DNA from 2 places in the Mesorhizobium sp. M0139 genome. Region 2 is predicted to be linked to the other one. Evidence: predicted binding sites of a transcription regulator. Region 2 holds the regulator's gene; the other holds the start of a gene.
The links. Region 2 encodes LexA, which represses DNA repair genes until DNA is damaged. Its sites were predicted from a motif close to TGTTCNNNNTGTGTTCNG; they were not measured.
Positions count from the first base shown of each region.

Region 1: a site for LexA is predicted at 2,169-2,186, ahead of NKJ58_RS00045 (helicase-related protein). Genes of this name have one in related genera too.

Region 1 is NZ_JAMYTN010000001.1:2,617-10,301, reverse strand. Features, by position in the region: gene NKJ58_RS00045 (helicase-related protein) at 1-2,013, opposite strand, end outside; gene phbB (acetoacetyl-CoA reductase) at 2,708-3,433, opposite strand; gene NKJ58_RS00035 (acetyl-CoA C-acetyltransferase) at 3,563-4,747, opposite strand; gene phaR (polyhydroxyalkanoate synthesis repressor PhaR) at 5,050-5,664, shown strand; gene NKJ58_RS00025 (GNAT family N-acetyltransferase) at 5,710-6,165, opposite strand; gene NKJ58_RS00020 (rhodanese-like domain-containing protein) at 6,216-6,635, opposite strand; gene ftrA (transcriptional regulator FtrA) at 6,725-7,685, shown strand, end outside.
Region 2 is NZ_JAMYTN010000002.1:13,293-20,977, forward strand. Features, by position in the region: gene NKJ58_RS02500 (AMP-binding protein) at 1-187, shown strand, start outside; gene kynA (tryptophan 2,3-dioxygenase) at 184-1,020, shown strand; gene kynU (kynureninase) at 1,127-2,374, opposite strand; gene NKJ58_RS02515 (GntR family transcriptional regulator) at 2,542-3,306, shown strand; gene lexA (transcriptional repressor LexA) at 3,512-4,294, shown strand; gene NKJ58_RS02525 (ComEC/Rec2 family competence protein) at 4,288-6,744, opposite strand; gene arr (NAD(+)--rifampin ADP-ribosyltransferase) at 6,856-7,272, opposite strand.

The DNA of each region.
Region 1 (7,685 bases), on a different contig from region 2:
GGCGGCGCGACCCTCCTGGTCGAGCGACTTCATTTCCTCGGCGATGTCGCGGCGGTTGATGAGGCCGAAATGCTCGACGAGCTGGAAGGCGATGCCACGGCCGATGCCGGCGATCTGCTCGGCATTCTTCAAGTCGACCAGCGGCTTCAGCAGCGACTCGATCTGGAAATTGACGAAACGCTCGGCGCGCGCGGCGACCTTGTCGCGGGCGGGGCCGGTCAACTGCTCGTCGGCCAAAAGCACCAGGCGCGGCTTCAGCGCGTCCTCGCCGGCAACCAGCGTGCCGATCGGCGCGCCGATCCAGCGCAGCGTGCCGTCGGAGCCGAGCGCAAGGTCGCCATTGGCGCAGGCGCCGAAGCGTTCGGCACGCGCCTCGAACTCGGCGGCCAGCGCTTTTTGCGCTGCCGTACGCACGGCCTTGGCGTCTTCGCCGCCGGCGCTCTGGTCGGCGGTGAAGCGGAACCCTTGCAACTCGCCGACATGATGGCCTTCGACAAGGACGGTTCCGGTAGGACTGATTTCGGCTTCAGGCATTGTATTTTCTCTAAGGCGCCGCATGAGGACGGAAGTCCTGCGGTCTACAAACCGTTTCGTCAACCGCTCATGCAGCGCATCCGACAATCTGTCTTCGATTTCGCGCGTCTTTTCCCGCCAGTGTGCCTGATCGGCCAGCCAGCCCGGCCGGTTGGACACGAATGTCCAGGTGCGGATCTGCGCAATGCGGTGCGACAGCGTGTCGATGTCCCCCTCGGTCGTATCGGCGCGGCGCACCTGCTCGGCCATGTAGTTCTCGTCGACATGGCCGTGTTTGGCGAGGTCGGTGTAGATAGAAGCGATCAGGTCGGAGTGCTGGGCCGGCGCGATCTTGCGGTAGTCCGGCAACGCGCAGGCTTCCCACAGCAGCGCCACGCGCTTGGCATTGGTAGCCAGCGCGCGGATGTCCTCGTCGCGGGAGAGATGTTCGAGCGCCTGCGCATCGACCGCCGGCAGCGCCCGCGTCAGGCCTTCGACCGGCGCGTTGGTTTCGATCGAGCGCTTCAGCGCGTCGAGGCTGGCGAAGTCGAAATGCGCGGTGCGCCATTGCAGCACCTTCACCGGATCGAACTCGTGCCCCTCGATGCGCTTGACCAGTTCCTCGTCCAGCGGATCGACCTGGCCGGTGACGCCGAAGGTGCCGTCGCGCAGATGCCGGCCGGCGCGGCCGGCGATCTGGCCGAGCTCCGCCGCCGTCAGGTTGCGGTACTGGTAGCCGTCGAATTTGCGGTTCTGGGCGAAGGCGACATGATCGAGATCAAGGTTGAGCCCCATGCCGATGGCGTCGGTGGCGACGAGATAGTCGACGTCGCCTGCCTGGAACATTGCCACCTGGGCGTTGCGGGTGCGGGGCGACAGCGCGCCGAGCACGACCGCCGCTCCTCCTTGCTGGCGGCGGATCAGTTCAGCGATGGCATAGACCTCGTCGGCAGAGAAAGCGACGATGGCCGTACGCCGCGGCAGGCGGGTCAATTTCTTCGAGCCCGCATAGGCCAGGTGCGACAGGCGAGGGCGCGTCACCACCGAGACGCCTCTTAGCAGCTTTTGCAGGATGCCATGCATGGTGGCCGCGCCGAGCAGCAGCGTTTCCTGGCGCCCGCGCAGGTGCAGGATTCGGTCGGTGAAGATATGGCCGCGCTCGAGGTCGCCGGCGAGCTGCACCTCGTCGATGGCGACGAAGGCAGCGTCGGTCTCGCGCGGCATGGCTTCGACGGTGCAGACCGAATATTTCGCGCCGGGCGGCTGGATTTTTTCCTCGCCGGTGATGAGCGCCACCTTGTGGGCGCCGACCTTTTCGCAGACGCGGGCATAGACCTCGCGCGCCAGAAGGCGGAGCGGCAGGCCGATAATGCCGCTCTCATGCGCCACCATGCGCTCGATGGCGAGATGGGTCTTGCCGGTGTTGGTCGGACCCAGCACGGCAGTCACGTCACGGCCCGACAGGATCAGCGGCTCGGTGTGTTTCGGCTGGATGTTCATCGGCCTGGAGATGAGGCTTTCTGCATCGGGTTGTCGGGAGCGCGCCTCGCGTGGCGCGTATGACAGGCGACACATAGGGATTTCAGGCGCGAAGCGAAAGCGGAATGTTCCGGCCGGCAGTCCCACGGTTCGTCGTTGAGGTCTCAATTAACAGTTGGAACGAGTCTGGAACGAATCGGCGACGAATCAGTGACTCCGGCAGATTCAGCTTTTGTTCACGGCTACATGTGGATTTTGCGAGCCTGAGTCTCACCATATGCTGAATCGCGGAAACTGGCCCGATTCCTGCAAGGCGACCATTGGCGTTAACCTTTGCCGGCGGGGCATCGTCGTGATCCAATACGCCTCGGCCAACATTATGAAATTGTTGAATTTTCATAATCGGCCTTAACCAGTTTCCGGTGGTTTTCGGCCTTGGTCGTTAACGTTCCGCTCAAAGCCGGAACGAAAGGGTGACGAATCAGCGATGGCGGGATTTTCCTGGTTTGTTCACCCCAACATGTTGTGTTATCCACAGCTTGTCCACCGAGAATTCACAGCTTGCGAACCGCGTTTTGCACAGGGCGCCTAAAATCGTTAATCTTTGCGTGCCGGAACGGGTCAATGTCTCGCGCGCAGCCCGGGGAACATCGCCGGCCGGCGATGAAAAACGGGCCATAAGGCGGCCCGTCCTACCGGGCGAAATTGCTGTCGTTTATGCGAAGTACTGGCCGCCATTGGCGGTGATGGTCGAGCCGGTGATGAAACCGGCGTCTTCGGAAGCGAGGAAGACGACGCAACGCGCGATCTCTTCCGGTTCGCCGAGGCGGCCGACCGGAATCTGCGGGATGATGCGTTCATTCAGCACCTTCTCGTCGATCGCCTTGACCATCTCGGTGGCGATGTAGCCGGGGCAGATGACATTGACTGTGATGCCCGCGCGCGCGCCCTCCTGCGCCAGCGCCTTCGAGAAGCCGATGTCGCCGGCCTTTGCGGCGGAATAGTTGACCTGGCCGGCCTGGCCTTTCTGGCCGTTGATGGAGGAAATGGTGATGACGCGGCCGAATTTGCGGTCGCGCATGCCGCCCCACAGCGGATGCGTCATGTTGAAGACCCCAGACAGATTGGTGTCGATGACTTCCTTCCACTGCTCGCGCGTCAGCTTGTGGAACATGGCGTCGCGGGTAATGCCGGCATTGTTGACCAGCACCGAGACCGGGCCGAGATCGGCCTCGACCTGTTTGATTCCGGCGGCACAGGCGTCGTAGTCGGCGACCGACCATTTGTAGGCCTTGATGCCGGTTTGTGCGCTGAACTTCCCCGCTGCCTCGTCATTGCCGGCATAGTTGGCTGCAACGGTGTAACCGGCATTCTTCAGGCCGATCGATATGGCGGCGCCGATGCCGCGCGATCCACCGGTGACGAGCGCTACTTTGGTCATTGAAAGTTCTTCCTCCCTTTGGTCGGAAGAAGGGAATAGGGAGTAGGGAGTAGCGAGTAGGGATCGATATCCCGCCGCGCTGCTCCTTCTTCCCCATTCACTACTCCCTATTCACTACTCACTTCTCTTTCACAGCGCTTCCACGCACAGAGCGACGCCCATGCCGCCGCCGATGCACAGCGTGGCAAGGCCCTTCTTGGCGCCGCGGCGGCGCATCTCGAAAACCAGCGTGTTGAAGACGCGGGCGCCCGACGCGCCGATCGGATGGCCGATGGCGATGGCGCCGCCATTGACGTTGACGATCGACGTATCCCAGCCCATGCCCTTGTTGACGGCGCAGGCCTGCGCGGCGAAGGCTTCATTGGCCTCGACAAGGTCGAGGTCCTTGACCGACCAGCCGGCCTTCTCGAGCGCCCGCTTCGAGGCGGGAATAGGTCCGGTGCCCATGATCGCCGGATCGACGCCGGCCGTCGCCCATGAGGCGATGCGCACCAGCGGGGTGATGCCGCGCCTTGTGGCTTCAGCCTCGCTCATCAGCAGCGCGCCGGCGGCGCCGTCATTGATGCCCGACGCGTTGGCGGCGGTCACGGTGCCGTCCTTGTCGAAAGCCGGCTTCAGCTTGGACATGGCGTCGATGGTGGCGCCGTGGCGGATGTACTCGTCCTGGTCGACGACAGTGTCGCCCTTCCTGCCCTTGATCGTGAAGGCGACGATCTCGTCCTTGAACTTGCCGGCCTTCTGCGCGGCCTCGGCCTTGTTTTGCGAGGCCAGCGCAAACTGGTCCTGGTCGTCGCGGGTGATCTGGAACTGGCGGGCGACGTTCTCGGCGGTGTTGCCCATGTGGTAGCCGTTGAAGGCGTCCCACAACCCGTCCTTGATCATGGTATCGATCATCTTGTAGTCGCCCATCTTGACGCCGGCGCGCAGGTGCTCGGCGTGCGGCGACAGCGACATCGATTCCTGGCCGCCGGCGATGATCACGGTGGCGTCGCCGGCGGCGATCTGCTGCATGCCGAGCGCGATGGCGCGCAGGCCAGAGCCGCAAACCTGGTTGAGCCCCCAGGCGGTGGTCTCCTTGGGCAGGCCGGCATTGATCGACGCCTGGCGGGCGGGGTTCTGGCCCTGCGCGGCGGTCAGCACCTGGCCGAGAATGACCTCGTCGACTTCGCCCGGCTCGACGCCGGCGCGCGCCAAAAGCTCCCTGATGACGACGGCGCCAAGTTCATGCGCCGGGGTGGCGGCGAAGGCGCCGTTGAAAGAGCCGACAGCCGTGCGTGCGGCGCTGGCAACGACGATTGAATTGGAAGCGGACATTTTTCTCTCCAGACTTCGAGGTGTCGTGTTCTTGGGGGCTTGTTGGGACTTTTCTTGCCCGTTCCACACCCCAAGTCAAACCGGAAATGGGCATGCCGGCCAAGCGCCGCAAGCAGGGCGCGGGCGGCCGGCGGGATCGCCCAACCTTTGCTGCGCAGCATAATTGGCCGGCCATGCAGCAATAAATGATGCCGCACTGCACAAAGCGCTTGGAATTATAGAGCTTTTGCGCATATCCTTAAAAATGGCGCAATCGTTACCGGCGGCTTACTCAGGCGCGCCGGTGTCCCGGGAGGATGCTGATGGCCGCGAAAGACGACCCTATCATTATCAAGAAATATGCCAATCGCCGGCTCTACAATACCGGCACCAGCACCTATGTGACGCTCGAGGATCTGGCCGAGATGGTCAAGAAGGGCGAGGAGTTCACCGTCCAGGACGCCAAGACCGGTGACGACATTACCCATCCGGTGCTGACGCAGATCATCTTCGAACTGGAGAACAAGGATGGGCAGAACATGCTGCCGATCCCGTTCCTGCGCCAGTTGATCGCTTTCTATGGCGACCAGATGCAGCAGATCGTGCCGAGCTTCCTCGAACAGTCGATGATGGCCTTCTCCAAGGAACAGGAGCGGTTCCGCGAGCAGATGAAGGGCGCGATCGGCAAGTCGCCGCTGGATGTAATGAAGATCGCCACGCCGATCAAGGCGCTGGAAGAGCAGACACGCCGCAACATGGAAATGTTCCAGAACGCGATGCGCCTGTTCACGCCCTTCCCGACCGCCGCCACAAATGCTGCGGCCGCGGCTGCACCCGAGCCGGCCCGCAAGGACGTCCCGGAAAAGAGCGGCGACGACCTTCAGGAACTGAAGCAACAGATCGCCGCCATGCAGCGCAAGCTCGACACCATGTCGTAAGCGACCGCCGCATGGTCGACCGTCCTCAGTTGGTCGAGGCGGCCGTCACGGGTCGATTTTCAGCTGCCACGGTTCCCAGATATCGTCGGGCTGGCCGTCGAGCGAGCGGTAGAAGGCTTTGGCCGGCGAGTTGGATTTCAGCACCGTCCATTTGATGGCGGAGGCGCCAATGCTCAAAGCGTGTTGGCGAAGCTGTTCAACAAGCGCATGGCCGACCCCCATGCCGCGCGTCGCTTCAGTGACGTAGAGTTCCTTCAGCCAGACAACCGGCTTCAGGTCGTAGGTCCAGGGGATGAGGTAGTGGACGGCGATGCCGACGATCACGCCCTCTCGCTCCGCCACCAACACGCCGAACCGGGGCGATGGCCCCAGCCCGTGCTCGATGAGGTTCGCTTCGGTGACGCGAAGCTTGTCGTCATAACCCTCGAAGACGGCTAGCGCCCGCATGAGGGCGAGCACCGCACCGACATCCTGGCGCTCGAATGGACGAATTCTAACCATCGCCTTCTGCATGCTTGCTCAGTCTTCAAGGCCGACCATATCGCGTGGCCTCACGCGTGCAAGACACCGGGCTCCTTGCCTGAAGCGAAAGGAAGGTCCTCGTCCTGCCAACCGGTTATGCCGCCGATCATGATCTTCACGGGACGACCGAGGCTGGCCAGCTTGAAGGCCGCCTGATCCGCGCCATTGCAATGCGGTCCCGCGCAATAGACGACGAACAGCGTCCTTTCGGGCCATTGCACCATCCGCCCGGCCGATATTTCGCGGTGGGGCAGATGCAGCGCGCCCGGCACATGGCGGCGTCCATAGGCTTCCGGCGAACCGACCACATGCAGGAGAACAAAGTCCGGCTCCCCGGCACGCAGTGCGGCGGCGACGTCGGAACAGTCGGTCTCGACGGAAAGCCGGCGCAGAAAATGGTCGCGGGCGATATCCGGCGATGCCGCCGGAATGTCTGTCACGTGGCTCATCCTCGTATCTCCATTGCTGATGCGACGGAGAGATAAGACAGGAAGCAGGGCGATTGCAGCTGGCAGCTTTGCCATATATCGTCAAGATCATGCCATCCTCTGCCAATCCGCGCCCTGCCAACCCTCTTGTCGTTGCCGTTGCCTATGACGGCCTGTGCACGTTCGAGTTTGGCGTGGCGGTTGAGATCTTCGCCTTGCCCCGGCCGGAAATGGGTGAGGATTGGTACCGTTTTGCAGTTGCCGGTATTGATACCGGTGAAATGCGCGCGCTGGGCGGCGTGCGTATTGTTGCCGACGGCGGGATCGATCTGATCGGCCAGGCCGGCACGGTGATCGTACCGGGATGGCGCGGAACGGAGGCTCCGGTGCCGCCGGCGCTGATCGAGGCGCTTCGAAAGGCACACGAGCGCGGCTCTCGCATTCTTTCGATCTGTTCGGGCGTGTTCGTGCTTGCCGCCGCCGGCCTGCTTGCGGGCAAAAGAGCGACCACGCATTGGCGCTACAGCGAGAAGCTGACGGAGATGTACCCCGACATCACCGTGATTCCGGACGTTTTGTACATCGATGAGGGCAATGTGCTGACATCGGCAGGCAGTGCCGCGGGCATCGACCTCTGCCTGCATCTGGTTCGGCGCGACTTCGGCACCAAGGCTGCAAACATGGTGGCGCGCCGTCTGGTCGTGCCGCCGCATCGCGACGGCGGCCAGGCGCAGTATGTCGAGAGCTCCGTTCCCGAGCCACATGAGCGCAGCCGGCTTGGACCGTTGATCGACAGGATGCGCGCCAATATTTCCGCCGACTATCCCGTCGCCATCTTGGCCGAGCTTGCCGGGATGAGCGAGCGGACGTTTCTGCGCCGCTTTGCGGCCGCAACCGGCGTCACGCCGGCGCGCTGGCTGCTGTCGGAACGGCTTTCGCGGGCGCGCACGCTGCTGGAAGACACCGCCATGCCGATCGAACGGATTGCCGAGACCGCCGGCTTTGGCGCGGCAGGCACGTTGCGGCATCACTTCCGCCGGCAATTCGCCACGACGCCCGTCGCGTACCGTG
Region 2 (7,685 bases):
GGCGCATATCGTGCTTGTGCAAGGTGTTTCGCCGGACGCATTGACCGTCAAACGCCTGCAGGACCACGTCAAGGCAACGATCGCGCCCTACAAATATCCGCGTTCGGTGAAGTTCATCGACGCCTTGCCCAAAACCCAGACCGGCAAGATCCAGCGCTTCCGGTTGCGCGCGGAGAAGAGCAATTGATTAAGCCGCACGATCCGGCGTCCGATGGCGCGCAGATGTCGTTCAAGGAGCGGATGTCCTACAGCGACTATCTGCAGCTGGACAAGGTGCTCGATGCGCAGGCGCCGCTGTCTTCGGCCCATGACGAGATGCTGTTCATCATCCAGCATCAGACATCGGAATTGTGGATGAAGCTCGCTTTGCACGAGATCGGCGCCGCGATCCGCTCTATCCGCGCCGACCGCCTCGAACCGAGCTTCAAGATGCTGTCTCGCGTCGCGCGCATCTTCGAGCAGCTCAACAATGCCTGGGACGTGCTGCGCACGATGACGCCAAGCGAATACACCGAGTTTCGCGACGCGCTCGGCCAATCCTCGGGCTTCCAGTCGTGGCAGTACCGCGCTATCGAGTTCATGGCCGGCAACCGCAACCTAGCCATGCTCGGGCCGCACAAGCACCGGCCCGATCTTACGGACAGGCTGGAAGCGATCCTGGCCACGCCGTCGCTGTACGACGAGGCGCTTCTGCTTTTGGCGCGCAATGGCTTCGACATCGGCGCCGATGCCGGGCGCACGGACTGGCGCGAGACGCGCGTCGAGAACGAAGACGTGCTGGCTGCCTGGCAAACCGTCTACCGCGACCCGCAGCGCTACTGGATGCTCTACGAACTGGCCGAGAAGCTGGTCGACTTCGAGGATTACTTCCGCCGCTGGCGCTTCAACCACGTCACCACGGTCGAGCGCATCATCGGCTTGAAGCGCGGCACGGGCGGCACCTCAGGCGCCTCCTATCTGAAGAAGATGCTGGAGGTTGTGCTGTTTCCGGAGCTCTGGACGGTCCGCACCCGGCTCTAGAGCATTTCACCGTTTAACGTAAACGGCGAAATGCTCTAGCTCTTTGATTTGACGCAATTGCGGACGGAAAACCGCTTCACACTTTTCCTGAAATTGCTCTAGTTCCTCAGGTGACCGCGGTCTTCACCGCGAAGCGGGCGTCCTGCCAGGCGCCGGTGCGCAGAATATCCTCCAGGACTTCGACCGCCTGCCAGACATCGCCATATCCGACATAGAGCGGCGTGAAGCCGAAACGGATGGTCGACGGCGCCCGGAAATCGCCGATCACGCCGCGCTCGATCAGCGCGCGCATCACCTGATAGCCATGCGGATGGAGGAACGACACCTGGCTGCCGCGCTGGCTGCCGTCGCGAGGACTTTCCAGTTCAAGCCCGTAGGCGCCGCATCTGGCTTCGACGAGCTGGATAAACAGGTCGGTCAGCGCGATGCTTTTTCTGCGCACCGCCGCCATATCGACGTCGTTCCAGATATCGAGCGCGCCCTTGAGCGCCCGCATCGACAGCACCGGCTGCGTTCCGCACAGGAAGCGGCGAATGCCGCTGCCGACGGCAAAGCCCTGCTCGAAGGCAAAGGGCCGCGCATGGCCCCACCAGCCGCTGAGCGGCTGGTGGGCATCGTCATGGTGGCGCTCGGCCGCGTAGATGAAGGCTGGCGAGCCCGGGCCGCCATTGAGGTATTTGTAGGTGCAGCCGACGGCGAAATCGGCATTGGCACGGTCAAGTTCGACCGGCAAGGCGCCGGCCGTGTGGCAGAGATCCCAGATGATCAGCGCGCCGGCGTCATGTGCCTTGCGCGTCAGCGCCGCCATGTCGCGCAACTGGCCGGATTTGTAGTTGACGTGGTTGACCAGGATGACGGCAACGCTGTCGTCGATCAGCTCCTCGATTGCGGCCGCGTCGACGCCCTCCAGCCGCAGCCGCGTTCCCGGCCGGGTCGAGGCGACGCCTTCGGCCATGTAGAGGTCGGTCGGGAAACTGTCGCCCTCGGCAACGATGACCGACCGATCCGGCCGCATGCCGAGCGCTGCGTGCAGCAGCTTGTAGATGTTGATCGAGGTTGTGTCGCAGACCACCGTCTGCCCATCAGCCGCGCCGATCAGTCGCCCGAGCTGATCTCCGAGTTCCACCGGCATGTTGAACCAGCCGGCGGTGTTCCAGGCGCGAATGAGATCGTGCGCCCATTCCTGCGTGGCGGCCTGCTGCAGTTCGCTGAAGACGACCGCTGACGCGGCGCCCAGGGAATTGCCGTCGAGATAAATCACGCCTTGCGGCAAGACAAAGCGTTCGCGCATGGAGCGCAGCGGATCGGCGGCATCCATTGCTTCGATTGTAGCGAGATCGGGTGTCGTGCTCATGATCCGGCGCCCCTCCATGGACAAACGCGCGCGGCGGAGCCTGCCGCCCAAACATGCCGGCGATCTTGAGTGGTCGCCCTTGAACTGTCAAACATTATATATAATTCACCCATTGAAAGGCTTTGATATATAATGATCCGCCGAGCGTTTATGTCTGATGGATCACGATGCTGGATGACGAGCAGACCTCGAAGACGGAAGCGGCCTATCGCCTGCTCAGGCGCGATATTCTTGCGACCCGGCTGGCGCCTGCCGCGCCGTTGAAGCTGAGCACGCTGCGCAACACCTACGGCATCGGCTGGACGCCGTTGCGCGAGGCGCTGTCGCGGCTGGAGGCGGAACGGCTTGTGACCGCCATCAGCAACCGCGGGTTTGCGGTCGCTCCCGTCTCTCGGGCGGAGCTCGAGGATTTGGCGCGTGCGCGGCTGGTGGTCGAACTGCCCCTGCTGGTGGAATCGATCGAGGAGGGCGACCGTGAGTGGGAAGACGCGGTCGTTGCCGCCCACTATCGTCTCTCACGGTGCGGGTCTGTTCTCGACGATCCATCGGATGATGCGGTCGACGCGTGGTACGAAAAACACGATGCCTTCCATGCGGCGCTGCTCAGTGCCGCGACATCCAGCTGGCTGCTGCGCTTCAATGCGACGATTTCCGACCAATTGCATCGCCATCACCGCTTTCTGGGTCTGGCCCCGACGCTGCGCGCCGCCGCCGGCCGCACGGATGGCCACCGGAAGGCCGTGGCGGCCCTGCGCGACGCCGTGGCGATCGAACACCATACCGCCCTGATGGAAGCGGCCCTCGATCGCGACGTCGAACGTGCGAAAACTCTGATGACCGCTCACATCGGCTACACGCTGCAGGTCTATGCCCAGAGCGAACCCGGCGCGGATGCTGCGCAGCCCCGTCCGAAAAGGAAGCGGCGATCGTAGCCGACGACGCAGGGCACTTTGTCTTCGTTTCACCCCGTTGCTGGCAACTGGGCGCAGGCGGCGCTCGCAGCGCCGAACGTTACGCTGAACAAAACGTCAACACATTCATTAAACTTTAAAAGGTTGCGGAACACAACTGGAACAGATAGTGTTTGTTCTGGGTTTGTTTTTTCTGATTCTGGTTTCAGAACCCTTGGGGGCCGCGATGCTGACGCGCAAACAACATGAGCTTCTGATGTTCATCCATGAACGCCTGAAGGAGAGCGGAATCCCGCCGTCCTTCGACGAGATGAAGGAAGCGCTCGACCTCGCCTCCAAGTCCGGCATCCACCGACTGATCACAGCGCTTGAGGAGCGCGGTTTCATTCGCCGGCTGCCGAACCGGGCGCGCGCGCTGGAAGTGCTGCGGCTGCCCGACTCGATCGCACCAGGCCTCAATGCGGCGAGGAAGTTTTCGCCGAGCGTCATTCAGGGCAGTCTTGGTCAAACCGGCCAAGGGCAAGGCGGCCAAGGACAAGGCGCGTTGGGCCAAGGCGGTCTCGGCCGCCAGATCAAGCCGGGCTCGCCGTCGCGTTCGATGTCGGCCGGCAATGACGATGCCGTTTCCGCGATTTCAATCCCGGTTATGGGACGCATCGCCGCCGGCGTGCCGATCGACGCCATCCAGCATCAGACCCATTCGATCTCGGTGCCGCCCGATATGATCATGGGCGGCGAACACTACGCGCTCGAGGTCAAGGGCGATTCGATGATCGAGGCCGGCATTTTCGATGGCGACACGGTCATCATCCGCAATGCCGACACAGCCAGCCCCGGCGAGATCGTGGTGGCGTTGGTCGACGATGAGGAAGCGACCCTGAAACGCTTCCGCCGCAAGGGCGCCTCGATCGCCCTGGAAGCCGCCAACCCGGCCTACGAGACCCGCATTTTTGGACCGGACAGGGTGAAGGTGCAGGGCAAGCTTGTCGGATTGATCCGGCGCTACTGAGCCGGCTTGGGTTTGTACTTTTCACGCTGGTTGTAAGGCGGCAGGCCGCGCGCTTCGCGGGAGAAGCGGCGTTGCTCGTGCCAGGGGCGATACGGCTTGTCGACGGCGAAGCGGATGGTTGGCGCTGCAGCTGCCGATTGCGGATCGAAGAAGACGGCGGCGCTGCCGTCGCGGGCCAGCTGTTTCTTCGTCACGACCAGCACCAGCGGGTCGCGGCACGGATTGTAGGCGGTGGCGTCATCGATGACGATCAGGCTCGCGAAGGCACAGGCCGGCCGCGCCGTCTTGCGGTCTTTCGCAAGCGCTACAATGGCTCCGGAAGGGTGCCGGGCGATACAGAGATCGCCGGTGCAATAGAAGGGCGAGCCGGGCGGCAGATCGAGCGGATCGAGATCGAACCGCGTATCTGTTGACTCGAAAATCTCAGGTGGGATAATGGTTTCGGCCCGCAGCGCCCGTTTCCAATTGTCCGTGGTGAATTCGTTGGAGCGTTCGCGGTTGAGGGCGAGTTCGCCGCCACCGATCGGCATGGCCACCAGATGCGCATCCTCGGATATGAGCACGTCGGGCGTAAGCACCTGCGGCACCGTCAACAGGCCGGCCAGCGCGAAAGGCACGGCCGCCAACCTGAGCCAGGTGGTGGCCATGGTGGCGATGACGAGGGCGACCGCCACCAACAGCACCGAGCGGATGGAGATCAGCCCGACGGCGTCGACCGGCGAGCGCTCGGAAATCCAGGCCGATATAGCGATCATCGCCATCAGACCCTTGCCCATCACATAGAGGAACGGCCCGTCGGCGCCGAACGGCATCGCCAGTGCGCTGAGCACGGCAAAAGGCATGACGATCAACGAAACAATCGGCATCACGGCCAGATTGGCGATCAGGCTGAGCGGCGACACACGCTGAAAATGCCAGATGGCGAACAGCAAGGTTGCACTGCCGGCGATGATCGAGGTCATGGCGAGGCCGCCCATGGCCAGCGCGAATTTTCGCGACAGGAAGCCGACGAAGGAGCGCTTTGCCGGCGGCGTTCTCACCTTGTCGGCGCGGTAATCGGCCCAGCCGGCATAGGCGCCGACAAGGGCGGCGGTGGCGGCAAACGACATGTGGAAGCTGGGACCGACCACCTCGTGCGGCGACACCAGGATGACGGCAATGGCGGAGATCGCCAGATTGCGCATGGTGAGTGCGGCGCGATCAAACAGCACGGCGACAAGCATGACCGCCAGCATGATGAAGCTGCGCTCGGCGGCAACCACGACGCCTGAAATGACGAGATAGGCGGCGATGGAGACGAGTGCTGCCACTGCTGCATATTTCTTGACTGGGCGGCGCGAAGAGAAATCGGGAAACAGCGCAAAGGCGCCACGCAGCAACGCCATGATGGTGCCGGCAACCAGCGCCATGTGCAGGCCGGAGATGGAGATGATGTGGTAGATGCCGGTGCGCCGCATCGCTTCGTTGACCTCGTCCGGGATGCCGGCGCGCACCCCGACAATCAACGCCGCGGCAATCTCGCCTTCGGCGCCGCCGATTTTGCCCCTGATATGGTCGGCAATGTTTTCGCGCGCGTTCTCGATTGCCGAGGAGAGCCGCGCGGTCAGCGGCGGCGGTCCCTGCGTAGCAATGGTTTTCGGATTGCCGAGAAAGAAGCCGCTGCCGCCGATACCGGTGAAATAGCTGTCGAAGGAGAAATCGTAGCTCTCCGGCCGCACCGGACCGGTCGGCGGCAACAGCCTGGCATAGCCGGTGATCAGGGAGCCGGCGGTCATATCGGCGGGAACGGTCCGCGCCGAGAGCCTGACCCGCTCCGGGGCGTAGCGCAGCTCGGGGTAAGCGGTCGAAACCACATCGAGCGTCAGCCTGATGCGGCCGCTTTCCATCTGTTCGAGACTGACGACGCGGCCGGTCAGCCGTGTCTGGATCTCGGAGCCGAGCATCTGCGTTCCGGCGCGCCAGGTCTCGACCTTGGCGGCGACGACGCCGAGCGCGCACAGCATCGCGGCCATGCAGAACAGATGCGTCCTCGGCCGCGATCGCGTGGCGACAGCGCAACATGTCGCCAGCACCACAATGGCGATTGGCTGCGCAAAGCCCGGCTCGCCGGCCAGCGAGAAATAAATGATGACGCCGGCCGCCAGGAAAACCGGCACCAGCAGGAAGGCGACGCCCCGGTCGAGCTCCGTGTTGGCGGCCACGGCAAGGCTGCGGCGGAGCGCGGGCCATGACGGACGGCGAAGCCGTCTGCGCAGACGGGCGATAGATCCGGGCGCTGTGACTTGCGCCGGCAACGCGTGACCGGGCAGCGCAGGCGCGACGCCGGGATGCGGCTCAGGCAGCGCGAGGGGCAGCGGCTCGGCATAGGGACTATCGGCAAACAGCGAGCGTTCGCTGACGCTTGCCTCGGCGCCTTCGCCTTCCTTCGTGCCCCGGCCACGTCCAGCCATCGGGTCTGCCCCTTGCGCCCCAGACCCCTATGCTACATGAACGCGCAAAGCGCGAAAGTCCGCGTGATCACGTCCACCGCGCCGGAATCGACCATCACCTGGCAAGGACGCTCAATCCTCAATCATATCCTGGCCCTCCGCTCTCAGGCGAGCAAGCCCATCGTGCATTGCCTTCAATTGTTCCGGTGTATGACCCTGCCATTCACCGAGTTCACCCAGGATGAGCAACGGATCACGGGAGCGGTAGGATTTCGTCGGATTACCGGGAAATTTTTTGTCGGTCAGGTTAGGGTCATCCATAAAAAACTCCGTCGGCTTTACGATGTAAATCCTTTGACGACCGTCACCCGTTGCAAGCTCTGCTCCCCAGATGGCGGCTTCCAGTGTCTGGGTGAAATAGATCCATGACAGTGGTTTACCTCTGAAATTGGAAGGGTGGCCGACGCTCAGCAGATCCCCGGGTTTCAAATCCGCCCGGGTACCATGGTAGAACGGATCACCCTCCGTATGGTCGGCGTTTTCGGTCATCGGTAGTCCTTCTTTCAATCATGCCTCCTTCGTGGCGAGACCGGCCTGCACACAGTTGCGGTGTTCACGATAATGATTGCAGAAAGGTCAATATGCGTGACCAAGCCAACGCTGTCACGGCGGCGTTGTAGTCGGGCAGTGCCGCATCCGTGAAGAAATGTCCGCTCGTCAGAGGGGGCTACCACCGTCGCAGCGATGTTCCAGGCACTGTGACGGACGCTGCAGCCGAATGAAACCCAGACATTGACGCTGCTGCCAAATGAGGTTGCGCGGAGGTGCGAACAGATTTTGTGCTACAAGGCTCCGGCCTGTTGACGCAACCGATAATTGCCGACGTGCCCCGGCCTCGTCCAGCCATCGGGTCTGCCCCTTGCGCCCCAGACCTCCTATGCTACATGAACGCGCAAAGCGCG